One region of the Enterobacter roggenkampii genome, then DNA from elsewhere that is predicted to be linked to it. Evidence: predicted binding sites of a transcription regulator. Region 1 holds the regulator's gene; each other region holds the start of a gene.

Region 1 (4,222 bases):
ATTTTCCGCTGCATATCGTGCAGGTAGTCGTCGGTGGTGATTTCGATGTCCAGCCAGATGGGGGGATCTTGCTCGACGCCGCGCCACTGCTCCAGCTGGGCGGTGATGGCATCGAGATCGCCTTTCAGCACCGCCAGTGGCTGGGTAACGGGCACCTCCAGCGTGTCGACGGCGCTGAGTTTTCCGTCGGAGAAGGTCACCAGATGTACGGATTTGGCTTTGCCCGTTTCGTCAAAGCTGAGCGAAAGGGGCGAGCCGCAGTAGCGGATGTGCTCGCAGCCGCCGACGATCTGCGCCCGGTGGATGTGTCCGAGCGCAATGTAGTCGGCTGGCGGGAAGTGCTGCGCCGGAAAGGCATCCAGCGTGCCGATATAGATGTCACGCACGGCGTCACTTTTACTGGCCCCGACGGTGGTGAGGTGCCCGGTCGCAATCACCGGAATCGGCTGGTCACCGCGCAGGGCACAGGCTTCGGCGTGCTGCTGGCGGTAATAGTCGGCGATCGCCTGTAACAAATGCTGCTGCTTTTCCGCGCCCGACAGCCCCGCCTGGCTTTGCACGATGTCGCGCGGACGCAAAAAGGGAATCGGACACAGTACCGCCCCGGGCGACCCGTCGCGCTTTTTCAGGATCTGCGGGGCGTGCCCGGCGCTGGCGACGACGGTGGTATTGAGAAACGCCAGGATGTCGCGGGATTCGTTAAGCGTCGCGACGGAATCATGGTTGCCGGCGACAATCACCAGATGACAGCCGGTTTGCTGCAGATTCACCACGAAGCGGTTGTACAGCTCACGCGCATAGCTCGGCGGCGAGCCGGTATCAAAAATATCTCCCGCCACGATAATCGCGTCCACCTCATGCGTCCGGGCCGTTTCCAGCAGCCAGTTCAGGAACGCTTCATGTTCAGCCGCACGGCTTTTGCTGTAAAAATTTTGACCCAGATGCCAGTCCGAGGTGTGAAGTATGCGCATAGCTGATCCGTGGCAAAAAAGAGAAAGCAGGATTATAAACGTTCAGAGAAGGGAAAATAACCGCTGTAATAAAACAACAGTTTGCCATTTATAGTGGTACTGTTTTTCATAAATCTGTCATAAATCTGACGCATAATGGCGCCGAATTACAAACTTGTAACGTAAATAAGATAAGACAGGGCAAAGTATGGCGAGACGTATTCTGGTCGTAGAAGATGAAGCTCCAATTCGTGAAATGGTGTGCTTCGTGCTCGAGCAAAACGGCTTCCAGCCGGTTGAAGCGGAAGATTATGACAGCGCAGTGAACCAGCTGAATGAACCCTGGCCCGATCTGATTCTGCTGGACTGGATGCTGCCCGGCGGCTCCGGACTGCAGTTTATCAAACACCTGAAGCGTGAAGCGCTGACCCGCGACATCCCGGTTGTGATGCTTACGGCGCGCGGAGAAGAAGAGGATCGTGTGCGCGGTCTGGAGACCGGCGCGGACGATTACATTACCAAACCGTTCTCCCCCAAAGAGCTGGTGGCCCGCATTAAAGCCGTGATGCGCCGTATTTCGCCGATGGCGGTGGAAGAGGTGATTGAGATGCAGGGGCTGAGCCTTGATCCGACTTCTCACCGCGTGATGACCGGTGAAAATCCCCTCGACATGGGGCCTACCGAATTTAAACTTCTGCACTTCTTTATGACCCACCCGGAACGCGTGTACAGCCGCGAGCAGTTGCTGAATAACGTCTGGGGAACTAACGTGTATGTCGAAGACCGGACGGTTGACGTACATATCCGCCGCCTGCGAAAAGCGCTGGAACTGAGCGGCCACGATCGCATGGTGCAGACGGTCCGCGGCACGGGTTATCGTTTTTCTACCCGTTTCTGAACAATGACAGGAGTGTGACGCGTGCTGGAACGTCTGTCATGGAAAAGGCTCGTCTTTGAACTGATCTTATGCTGTATTCCGGCCTTCATTCTGGGGGCCTTTCTTGGACATCTGCCGTGGTTTCTGCTGGCGTCGGTCACCGGGCTGCTGATCTGGCATTTCTGGAACCTGCTGCGCCTCTCCTGGTGGCTGTGGGTTGACCGAAGCATGACGCCGCCGCCCGGAAGCGGCAGCTGGGAGCCGCTGCTGTACGGTCTGCACCAGATGCAGATGCGAAATAAAAAGCGCCGCCGCGAGCTGGGAAGCCTGATTAAGCGTTTTCGCAGCGGTGCGGAGTCGCTACCGGATGCGGTCATTCTGACCACCGAAGAAGGGACGATCTTCTGGTGTAACGGCCTGGCGCAGCAGCTGCTGGGCCTGCGCTGGCCGGACGATAATGGCCAGAATATCCTCAACCTTCTGCGTTATCCCGAGTTTACGCTGTACCTGAAAAAGCGTGATTTTACCCGTCCGCACAATCTCAAGCTCAATAACGGTCGCCATCTGGAGATCCGCGTGATGCCCTACAGCGATAAGCAGTGGCTGATGGTGGCGCGCGATGTCACCCAGATGCACCAGCTGGAAGGGGCGCGCCGCAACTTCTTCGCCAACGTCAGTCACGAATTGCGTACCCCGCTGACCGTGCTTCAAGGCTACCTGGAGATGATGCAGGAGCAAACGCTGGAAGGTGCGCCGCGTGAAAAAGCGCTGCACACCATGCGCGAGCAAACGCACCGGATGGAAGGCCTGGTGAAGCAGCTGCTGACGCTCTCGAAGATTGAAGCGGCACCCACGCTCGCGCTGAATGACACCATCGATGTGCCGATGATGCTGCGGGTCGTGGAGCGTGAAGCGCAGACGTTAAGCCACAAAAAGCATCACCTGACCTTTGAGGTCGACAACACGCTTAAGGTGCTGGGCAGCGAAGATGAACTGCGTAGCGCTATCTCAAACCTGGTGTATAACGCGGTAAACCATACGCCGGAAGGAACGGAGATCGTGGTGCGCTGGCAGCATATCCCAACGGGGGCCGAGTTTAGCGTGGAGGACAACGGGCCGGGGATCGCGCCGGAGCATATTCCGCGTCTGACCGAGCGCTTCTATCGCGTGGATAAAGCGCGATCGCGGCAGACGGGCGGAAGCGGCCTGGGGCTGGCGATTGTGAAACACGCGGTGAATCACCATGAAAGCCGTCTCGATATTCAGAGTACCCTGGGTAAAGGAACCCGCTTCAGCTTCGTGATCCCGGAACGATTAATTGCCAAAAAGATCGCCTGACGGCAGGTGTGTCATTTTACCTTTCCACGGGTCAGCCATCGCTGGCCCGTTTGCTTTGCAGTCAAGCGAAACGCGTGTGAATTTTATACGGCTGGCTGTTTTTTGTTCGCATGATTAGCCATGGGTTTTTCTTATAATTAGCGTATTGTGCTGGAGTGTATTTTCATGCTGGCATATTGTTCTGGTTTTACGATCCCACCTTGCCTTTAAACGTTATAAGCGTTTAAATTGCCCCCCAGATACTGTCAGACCGACTGTATTTGCGTGGTAAATCGAAAAACTATTCTTCTCCACGCCAGGACGGGAGCATATCCCGCTAAAATTGAGCAAATTTTCGGCTGTATCGTCCCGTCAGGGGCAGCGAAAATCTCAATGTTTTCAACACCACATCCACAGGCAGTAAGGTTTTATGACCCATCACTTAAAATCGCGTGACATCATCGCGCTGGGCTTTATGACATTTGCGCTGTTCGTTGGCGCAGGCAACATCATTTTCCCTCCAATGGTTGGCTTACAGGCGGGTGAACACGTCTGGACCGCCGCGTTTGGTTTCCTGATTACTGCCGTGGGTCTGCCGGTGCTGACCGTCATCGCGCTGGCGAAAGTCGGCGGCGGTGTGGATAGCCTCAGCACCCCGATTGGCAAAGTGGCGGGCGTTCTGCTGGCAACCGTATGCTATCTGGCCGTGGGTCCGCTGTTTGCCACCCCGCGTACCGCGACCGTTTCCTTTGAAGTGGGTATTGCTCCGCTGACCGGTGACGGCGCGATGCCGCTGTTCATCTACAGCCTGATCTACTTCGCTATCGTGATTCTGGTTTCCCTCTATCCGGGCAAGCTGCTGGATACCGTGGGTAACTTCCTGGCTCCGCTGAAAATTGTGGCGCTGATTGTTCTGGCGGTGGCGGCTATCGTCTGGCCTGCAGGCCCGATTAGCGACGCGATGGACGCCTATAAAAACGCCGCGTTCTCTAACGGCTTTGTGAACGGCTACCTGACGATGGATACGCTGGGCGCGATGGTGTTTGGTATCGTTATCGTTAACGCCGCGCGTTCCCGC
Region 2 (4,222 bases), 2.3 Mb from region 1:
CCAACCAGGTGATACGGGTGCTCCGGCGGCAGCTTATCGCGGTACGCTTCGTCCACCAGATCCAGCGAGCCCGACGAGAAGTGCAGGGCGCTCTGCCCCCGGGTGATAATGGCGCAGCGCAGCCCCTGCTTCGTGAGCTTAATGCCGCAGAGCAGGCCCGCCAGCCCGCCGCCGACAATCACGGTATCAAATTTCATCGTGTTGCTCCTTCTCCAGACCGCAAAGCCCCTGGTAGACCCAGCGGGTAAATTCACTTTCACGCAGGGCATCGCCCCAGGCGACAGGCTGAATGCCTTTCCAGCGCTCGTTTAAAAACGCGCTGAGCTGATCGAGCGACTGGGTGGCGGTGGTGGTATGAAAGCGCTGCAGCAGCCCCGCAGCACGGCAGGCGCACAGCTCGCCCTGACAGGTGCCCATTCCGACGCGGGTGCGGCGGCGGAGATCGAGCAGGCTGTTGACCGTCAGGTTCTCCACCGCGTACTGCACCTCACCGGCCGTCACGGCTTCGCACTCGCACACCAGGCTGCGGCTCAATCTTCCTTCACCAAGCCACGGTGGCGTTCTGTCGCCGTGGCGGTATACCGCGGACCCGCGCAGCGGCGCGGGCAGGGAGATGATTTTCTGCAGCGTTTTTTCGGTGGACTGCCGCGATCCCGGCAGCGGCTGTTCTGCCGTGACGCACGGCTCGGTATTTCCGAGCTTGCGGCAGACGGCATCGGTCGCCCACTCGGCCATCAGGCGATAGGTCATCAGCTTGCCGCCGGTGATGGTGATAAACCCGTCCATGCCGTCGCGCGCGGCGTGATCGAGCAGCACGATGCCCCGGCTGACGTTCCGTCCGCTCGGGTCGTTGTCGCTGGCGACCAGCGGACGCACGCCCGCGTAGGCGCGCAGAATCCGCGTCTGCGCCATTACCGGGGCCAGTTTTTCCCCTTCCCGCAGCAGGATATCAACCTCTTCAGCGGTGACGCGGTTGTAATCAATCTCGCTGTAGTCCACGTGCGTTGAAGTCGTCCCGATTAACGAAATGGTGTCGCCCGGAACGAGGATATCGGCGTCAGACGGCTTGCGGCAGCGGTTAATCACGTGGTTGTTGATGCGGTGGTCGAGGATCAGCAGCGAGCCTTTCGCCGGGAACATGCGCACCGACAGGTCAGCGTATTCCGCTATACGCTGGCCCCAGATCCCCGCCGCGTTAACCACTACGGCGGCATACAGCTCGCCGTGCTCGTTGTACTGCGTATCAAACACCCGCACCCCACAGATGCGATGACCTTCGCGAATAAGCCCGGTCACTTCATGTCCGGTCAGAATGCGTGCGCCATGCTCACGGGCGTCCAGCATATTGGCGGCGGTCAGGCGGAACGGATCGACGGTACCGTCAGGGACTTTCACCGCGCCAATAAGCGCCGGGTTAACCGACGGTTCCAGCCGCCGCGCCAGCGCCGGATCCATGGCCTCCGCCTGAATGCCCGCGGCAGTGCAGGCGGTAATAAAGGTGTCCTGAAAGGCGAGGTCATCTTCGGGAAGGGTAATAAAGAGGCCGTCGGTCGGCTCAATGCAGTGGCGTGCGATACGCTTGAGGATCTGGTTTTCAGCAATACATTCGCGCGCGGATTCCGCGTCGGTGACCGCATACCGGGCGCCGCTGTGCAGCAGGCCGTGGTTCCGTCCGGTTGCGCCCGTGGCGATATCATGGCGTTCCAGAAGCGTAACGCTTAAGCCGCGAAGGGCGCAATCGCGCGCGATCCCGGCGCCGGTTGCGCCACCACCAATGATTATCACATCACTATAACGAGGATCGTGACTGGTCATTGTTTACCCTCTATGTTCGTTTTTTATCATTTAGCCATAGTAATTTTGTGGTTTGTTTGATTTCGAACATAAACGCGCGGAATTCGAAAGTGAAACGTGATTTCATGCGCTTTTTTGCGCATTCTGTCATATTTCTGTAACAATCTGTGCGTTGATTCACAGTAACAATCACCGTGATTTCTTAACATCCCCGCCTCTGGAATTCAGGTGCGAGCCACCTGCTCATTCATTTCAAGGCCACGGAGGCTGTTATGCTCAGTATCTTCAAACCTGCGCCCCACAGGGCGCGTCTGCCAGAGGCAGAAATAGATCCGCTCTATCGCCGTCTGCGTTGGCAAATCTTCCTGGGGATCTTCTTCGGGTATGCGGCGTACTACCTTGTACGTAAAAACTTCGCGCTCGCCATGCCGTATCTGGTGGAGCAGGGCTTCTCCCGCGGCGATCTGGGGTTCGCGCTGTCGGGGATATCCATCGCCTACGGTTTTTCCAAATTCATCATGGGTTCCGTGTCGGATCGCTCGAATCCGCGCGTGTTCCTGCCTGCCGGTCTGATCCTGGCGGCAGCGGTGATGCTGTTTATGGGCTTTGTGCCATGGGCAACCTCCAGCATTGCCATCATGTTCGTGCTGCTGTTTCTCTGCGGCTGGTTCCAGGGAATGGGGTGGCCGCCATGCGGACGCACCATGGTGCACTGGTGGTCGCAGAAAGAGCGCGGCGGCATCGTGTCGGTGTGGAACTGCGCCCATAACGTGGGCGGCGGTATTCCGCCGCTGCTGTTCCTGCTGGGGATGGCCTGGTTCAACGACTGGCACGCGGCGCTCTACATGCCTGCCTTTGGTGCCATTCTGGTGGCGATTATTGCTTTCGCCCTGATGCGCGATACGCCGCAGTCCTGCGGCCTGCCGCCGATTGAAGAGTACAAAAATGACTATCCGGATGATTACAGCGAGAAGCACGAAGAAGAGCTGACCGCGAAGCAAATCTTCATGAAGTACGTCCTGCCGAACAAGCTGCTGTGGTACATCGCGGTCGCCAACGTGTTCGTTTATCTCCTGCGCTACGGCATTCTGGACTGGTCCCCGACCTACCTGAAAGAGGTGAAGCACTTCGCGCTGGATAAATCCTCCTGGGCGTACTTCCTGTATGAATACGCCGGTATCCCGGGCACCCTGATTTGCGGCTGGATGTCGGACAAGGTGTTTAAGGGCAACCGCGGTGCGACGGGCGTCTTCTTTATGACCCTGGTGACTATCGCAACGGTAGTGTACTGGCTCAACCCGCCGGGAAATCCGGGTGTGGATATGGCCTGTATGATCGTCATCGGCTTCCTGATTTACGGTCCGGTGATGCTGATCGGTCTTCACGCGCTGGAGCTGGCGCCGAAGAAAGCGGCGGGAACGGCGGCGGGCTTTACCGGCCTGTTCGGCTACCTCGGCGGTTCGGTCGCGGCGAGCGCCATCGTGGGCTATACCGTTGACTTCTTCGGCTGGGACGGCGGCTTTATGGTGATGATCGGCGGAAGCGTGCTGGCGGTACTGCTGCTGATTGTTGTGATGATCGGGGAAAAACGTCACCACGCGGAAGTGCTGGCGCGTCGTCAATAAGGAGCTTTGCGATGAAATTAACTCAGTTAGCAACCGGCCTGCTGCTGGCGGGCCTGATGACAGGCTCCGCGCTGGCGGCGGATAAAATCGTTATTGCCCACCGCGGTGCCAGCGGCTATCTGCCGGAGCATACGCTCCCGGCGAAAGCGATGGCCTATGCGCAAGGCGCGGATTATCTGGAGCAGGATCTGGTGATGACGAAGGACGACCAGCTGGTCGTCCTGCACGACCATTATCTTGACCGCGTGACGGACGTGGCAGAGCGTTTCCCGGATCGCGCCCGCAAAGATGGCCGCTTCTACGCCATTGACTTCACGCTGGCGGAGATCCGCTCCCTGAAGTTCACCGAAGGCTTCGAGATTGAAAACGGCAAGAAGGTGCAGGTCTATCCGGGACGTTTCCCGATGGGCAAATCTGACTTCCGGATCCATACCTTCCAGGAAGAGATTGAGTTTGTTCAGGGACTGAACCACTCCACCGGTAAAAACATCGGCATCTACCCGGAAATCAAGGCGCCGTGGTTCCACCACCAGGAAGGGAAAGACATTGCCGCGAAGACGCTGGAGGTGCTCAAACAGTACGGCTACACCAGCAAGCAGGACAAAGTCTACCTGCAGTGTTTTGACGCCGCCGAGTTGAAGCGTATCAAAACCGAGCTGGAGCCGAAGATGGGCATGAACCTCAATCTGGTGCAGCTGATCGCCTATACCGACTGGAATGAAACCCAGGAGAAGCAGCCGGACGGCAAGTGGGTGAACTACAGCTACGACTGGATGTTTAAGCCGGGTGCGATGAAGCAGATT
Region 3 (4,222 bases), 370 kb from region 1:
TGGAGAACCTGCTGCTGTCGTTTGCCGACAGGCTGCTGCGCTACAAAGGCATGCTGTGGATTGACGGCGAGCCGAACCGCCTGCTGTTCCAGGGCGTGCAGCGCCTGTACAGCGCCGACTGGGACCGACCGTGGGGCGATGAAGCGCCGCACAGCGTGATGGTGTTTATTGGTATCCAGTTGCCGGAAGAGGAGATTCGGGCGGCGTTTGCGGGTCTGAAGAAATAGCCTCCCCGCTTAACTATGCGCTCCGAACAATCCCCCTCTCCCCTGTGGGGAGAGCGGTGAGCGGTAAACTTATTTCACCGCCTCCGGCAGCGTCACAATCCAGAGCTCGCTGTCGGACTCCGGCTTCTTCAGCGGCTTCACGCTGAGCGTGGTTTCCACCGGTTTATCCTCCAGCGTCAGCTTGCCTTCCGCGTTCACCCGGTAATCCTTAAGCTTCTTGCCCTCGACCGGGTTTTGCATCGCGACCTTCACGCCAAAATCGTTATCGTTCGCCACCGCAAGCGTTTTGCTGTCGATCAGCGCCAGTCCTTCAGCCTTCTCCTGCTGCCAGCCCAGCGCGCGAAGATCGACCACCTGCGTTTTTGCCGCAAGGCTAATGCCGCGCTGCGCCAGGGTTTTCTCATCATCAAACTCCGGGTACTCGCCCGGCTTGTCGAAGGCGGAAAGATCGCTCGCCTTGCTGAGATCCACCTTGTAAATCAGGTTGCGCATCCCGTCGTTTTTATCGCTTCCCTGCTCAATCAGCAGGATGTGCTGATTATCGAGCGCCACGATGTCGCCGATTTTGGCATCGCTGTTTTTGTCGTAGGCCGCGCTGTCGATAGGGTAACCGTACATCGCGGTTTTGCCGGTCGCCGGGTCGAAGCTCACCAGACGGGTGAACAGCGCCTGCTTTTTGCTCTTCCCGTCGATGTCCAGCGTGCTTTGCACGGCGGCGATAATCCGCCCGTCCGGCATCCGGGTCAGGCCTTCAAAGCCCCGGTTGGGCTGGCGCCATTTGATGATGTTTGGCAGACCGCCCGCGATAGATTTTTCCCCTTCCGCGGCCTGCGGCCCGTGGATCGCGAGGATTTTCCCTTTGCTGTCGACGTTAATCAGGAACGGGCCGTACTCGTCGCACAGCCAGTAGCCGCCTTTGCCGTCCGGCGTGATGCCTTCCGTATCCAGTCCGCGGTTATCACCTTTCAGGACCTTGAGGGTGTCGCTGAACGCCACTTCATTGGTGGAGCCAATCACGCCGCTTTGCAGCGGGAGACCGTTAATCTCGCCTTTATCGTCATGCAGCGGGCGGGCATCAACCGCCTCCGCTTTGCCGTTCTGGACGCGGATGGTCATCAGGAGCGGCGCGAAATCCGGCGTAACAAAGATTTTGGCTTCGTTTTTACCCATTTTTGGCGCATCGGCGTTGGGACCGCGATCGGTCACGGTCGCAAACGTCAGGGCATCGCCCTGCTTGCCCGTAAACAGCAGGCCAGAGCCAATCCCCACCGGAAGCCCGTTCGGGAACGCATCGGCAAACGCGCCGCTGTATTTCACATGGGAGCCGTCAGGGAAGCTGACGATATAGCGCTCAGCGGTAGGCTGCGCAGCCAGGCCAGAGAAAGAGAGCGCACAACCGATAAGCACAGGAATAATTTTTCTTTTCATATTGTTAGTGTCCAGTGAGTGAAGCCAACAACGTAAAGAATAAACGTGTCAGAAAAATGACATAGAAAGGCAACCGACGTGCGCGGGTGAACGTATATTCATTGCCCAGAAATGTAAGGTTGTGTTGTATTATGTGACATCTGAAATACTTCTGGAAATTATTAGAAACCCAATTAATTCACCTCTAATCACTATCCCTTCCTCGTTCAGTTTATGTTTAGTCAAAAAATTAAACGGTGCCTAAACGTCCGAACATCACGCGTTGACACCTCGACAATCAAACATCGATGCAACATTTCAAATAAAAAAGTTAACAATATCAGCATAAAACAGCGACCTTCATCACATTTGCAGTCATAAACATCGCTTGTTAAGGTGCCCCCAGATGAATTTAATGACGAGGCATAAAACATGAAAAAACTGAATATCCTTCTTCTTTCTGCTCTGACCGCCCTCTCGGGTTCCGCTCTGGCAATGGGCGGCAGCATTGAGCAGGGTAAAAACTTTACCAACCTCAACCTCGAGATGGGGAAATCCTCATCCGGCCTGTATGCCGAAAGCAACTGGCTTAAAAACACCGATGACGGTACCCAGACCGGCGGCGTGGGCGCAGGCTACAACCTGGAAGTGGGCCCGGTAATGCTGAATGCGGGTGCCAAAGCCATCTACATCGGCCCGAAGAAAGGCGATAACGGCGTGGCGTTCCCGATCGGCGGCGGTGTGAACGTTGCCCTGACCGACAGCATCCACGTGTACGGTGAAGGCTACGTGGCGCCAGAAGGGCTGAACAACAGCGTGAAAAACTACGTGGAAGCCAACGGCGGCGTAAGCTGGACGCCGATTACGCCTGTGACCCTGAAAGTGGGTTACCGCCACGTGAGCGTTGATGGCAAGGACGGCCGCCCTGGCCACACGCTGATTGACGGCGCATATGTAGGCGGTGGAGTCACCTTCTGATGAAACACCGCATGACCGCGCTTTGCGTTCTGAGCCTCACGCTGATGCTCACCGGCTGCGTCCAGTACAAATGGGTGAAACCGGGCGTCAGCGATGCGGAAATGAATAAAAAGCTCACGGAATGCGAAGCGCAGGCGCTGATCGATCTTCCCCCGGATAACGTGGTGACCGGTTCGAGCTCGGAAAAAACGGACAAATCGAAAAAGAAAAAGGATATTTCCACGAGCTACACGGTTGAAGACGCGAATGAATATCGCCGGGATACGCTGGTTGACAGCTGCATGTTCAAAAGCGGCTGGGACAAGATCGAAGTGCAATAACTCCATAAAAAAACCTGCCGGTTGGCAGGTTTTTTTTATGGCCTCTTACTGACGCACCACCACCAGCTTCTGGTTCACAAACTCTTTGATCCCCAGATCCGACAGCTCGCGTCCGTAACCGGAGCGCTTCACGCCGCCGAACGGCAGCTCTGGCGCGGTATCGGTGAGCCAGTTGATATACACCATCCCGGTCTCGATCCGCGACGCCATCTTCTTCGCGCGCTCGATATTCTGGCTGAATACCGCCCCACCCAGGCCGTAGTGTGAGTCGTTCGCCAGCGCGACCGCCTCGTCATCGTTTTTTACCACGTACATCTGCGCCACCGGGCCGAAGAACTCTTCAAAGTACGCCGGGTTGTCGCGCGAGATATTCGTCAGGATCGTCGGTTCGAAGAAGCTCCCCTCACGCTGCACCGGCTTGCCGCCATAGTGCAGCGTCGCGCCGTTTTTCACCGCCTCGTTGACCTGTTTGGTCAGCGTTTCCAGCGCATCTTTCGACGACAGCGGCCCCAGCGTGGTGCTTTCGTCGAGCGGATCGCCAATCTTCACCTGCTTAAATGCCTCGGTGAATTTGCTCAGGAAGGTGTCGGCAATCTTTTCATGCAGGATAAAGCGCTTCGCCGCGGTACAGACCTGCCCGGCGTTGTTGAGCCGCGCATTCACGCCAATCTTGACGGCTTTGTCCAGGTCCGCATCGTCCAGCACCACGAACACGTCGTTACCGCCCAGTTCAAGGGTGGATTTCTTGATGTGCTTCGCCGCCTGCGCGGCCACCACGCTGCCGGCTTTTTCAGAGCCGGTCAGCGCTGCACCCTGCACGCGATCGTCGGCAATGATGTTTGCCACCTGCTCGGACGAAATAAACAGGTTAGTCCATGCACCTTCCGGCGCGCCCGCCTCGCGGACCAGGTGGGCAAAGGTCTCGGCGCAGTGCGGCACGATGCTGGCATGCTTGGCGATCACCGGGTTGCCCGCCGCCAGGTTTGGTGCCAGGACGCGCATCAGCTGGTAATACGGGAAGTTCCACGGCTCAACGGCCATCAGCACGCCGATGGGGTGATGCTCCACCCACGCTTCCCCGAGTTCGGATTGATACTTCACCGGGGCCAGGAACTGCTTCGCGTTGTCGGCGTAGTAGCGGGCGATCTGCGCGCACAGCTTCACCTCGCCGCGGCTCTGTTCGATGAGCTTGCCCATCTCCTGACTGGCAATTTTCGCCAGCTCCTCGGTGCGCTCGTCGATCAGGTCGGCAAGCTTATGCAGCACCGGCAGGCGCTGATTGATGTCGCC

What was found. The regulator PhoB, encoded in region 1, activates phosphate uptake and scavenging genes when phosphate is short. The targets are predictions, from matches to a motif close to CTGTCATAAAACTGNCNNAT.
Region 2: a site for PhoB is predicted at 1,939-1,958, ahead of glpT (glycerol-3-phosphate transporter). Genes of this name have one in related genera too.
Region 3: a site for PhoB is predicted at 1,701-1,720, ahead of BFV67_RS02780 (esterase-like activity of phytase family protein). Genes of this name have one in related genera too.

The regions. Positions count from the first base shown of each region.
Region 1 covers NZ_CP017184.1:974,734-978,955, forward strand. Annotated here, with positions in the region: gene sbcD (exonuclease subunit SbcD) at 1-971, opposite strand, end outside; gene phoB (phosphate response regulator transcription factor PhoB) at 1,159-1,848, shown strand; gene phoR (phosphate regulon sensor histidine kinase PhoR) at 1,870-3,165, shown strand; gene brnQ (branched-chain amino acid transporter carrier protein BrnQ) at 3,575-4,222, shown strand, end outside.
Region 2 covers NZ_CP017184.1:3,233,404-3,237,625, reverse strand. Annotated here, with positions in the region: gene glpB (glycerol-3-phosphate dehydrogenase subunit GlpB) at 1-197, opposite strand, end outside; gene glpA (anaerobic glycerol-3-phosphate dehydrogenase subunit A) at 187-1,815, opposite strand; gene glpT (glycerol-3-phosphate transporter) at 2,067-3,419, shown strand; gene glpQ (glycerophosphodiester phosphodiesterase) at 3,431-4,222, shown strand, end outside.
Region 3 covers NZ_CP017184.1:600,203-604,424, reverse strand. Annotated here, with positions in the region: gene yjiA (GTPase) at 1-227, shown strand, start outside; gene BFV67_RS02780 (esterase-like activity of phytase family protein) at 297-1,655, opposite strand; gene BFV67_RS02775 (YfaZ family outer membrane protein) at 2,067-2,612, shown strand; gene BFV67_RS02770 (hypothetical protein) at 2,612-2,932, shown strand; gene BFV67_RS02765 (NAD-dependent succinate-semialdehyde dehydrogenase) at 2,978-4,222, opposite strand, start outside.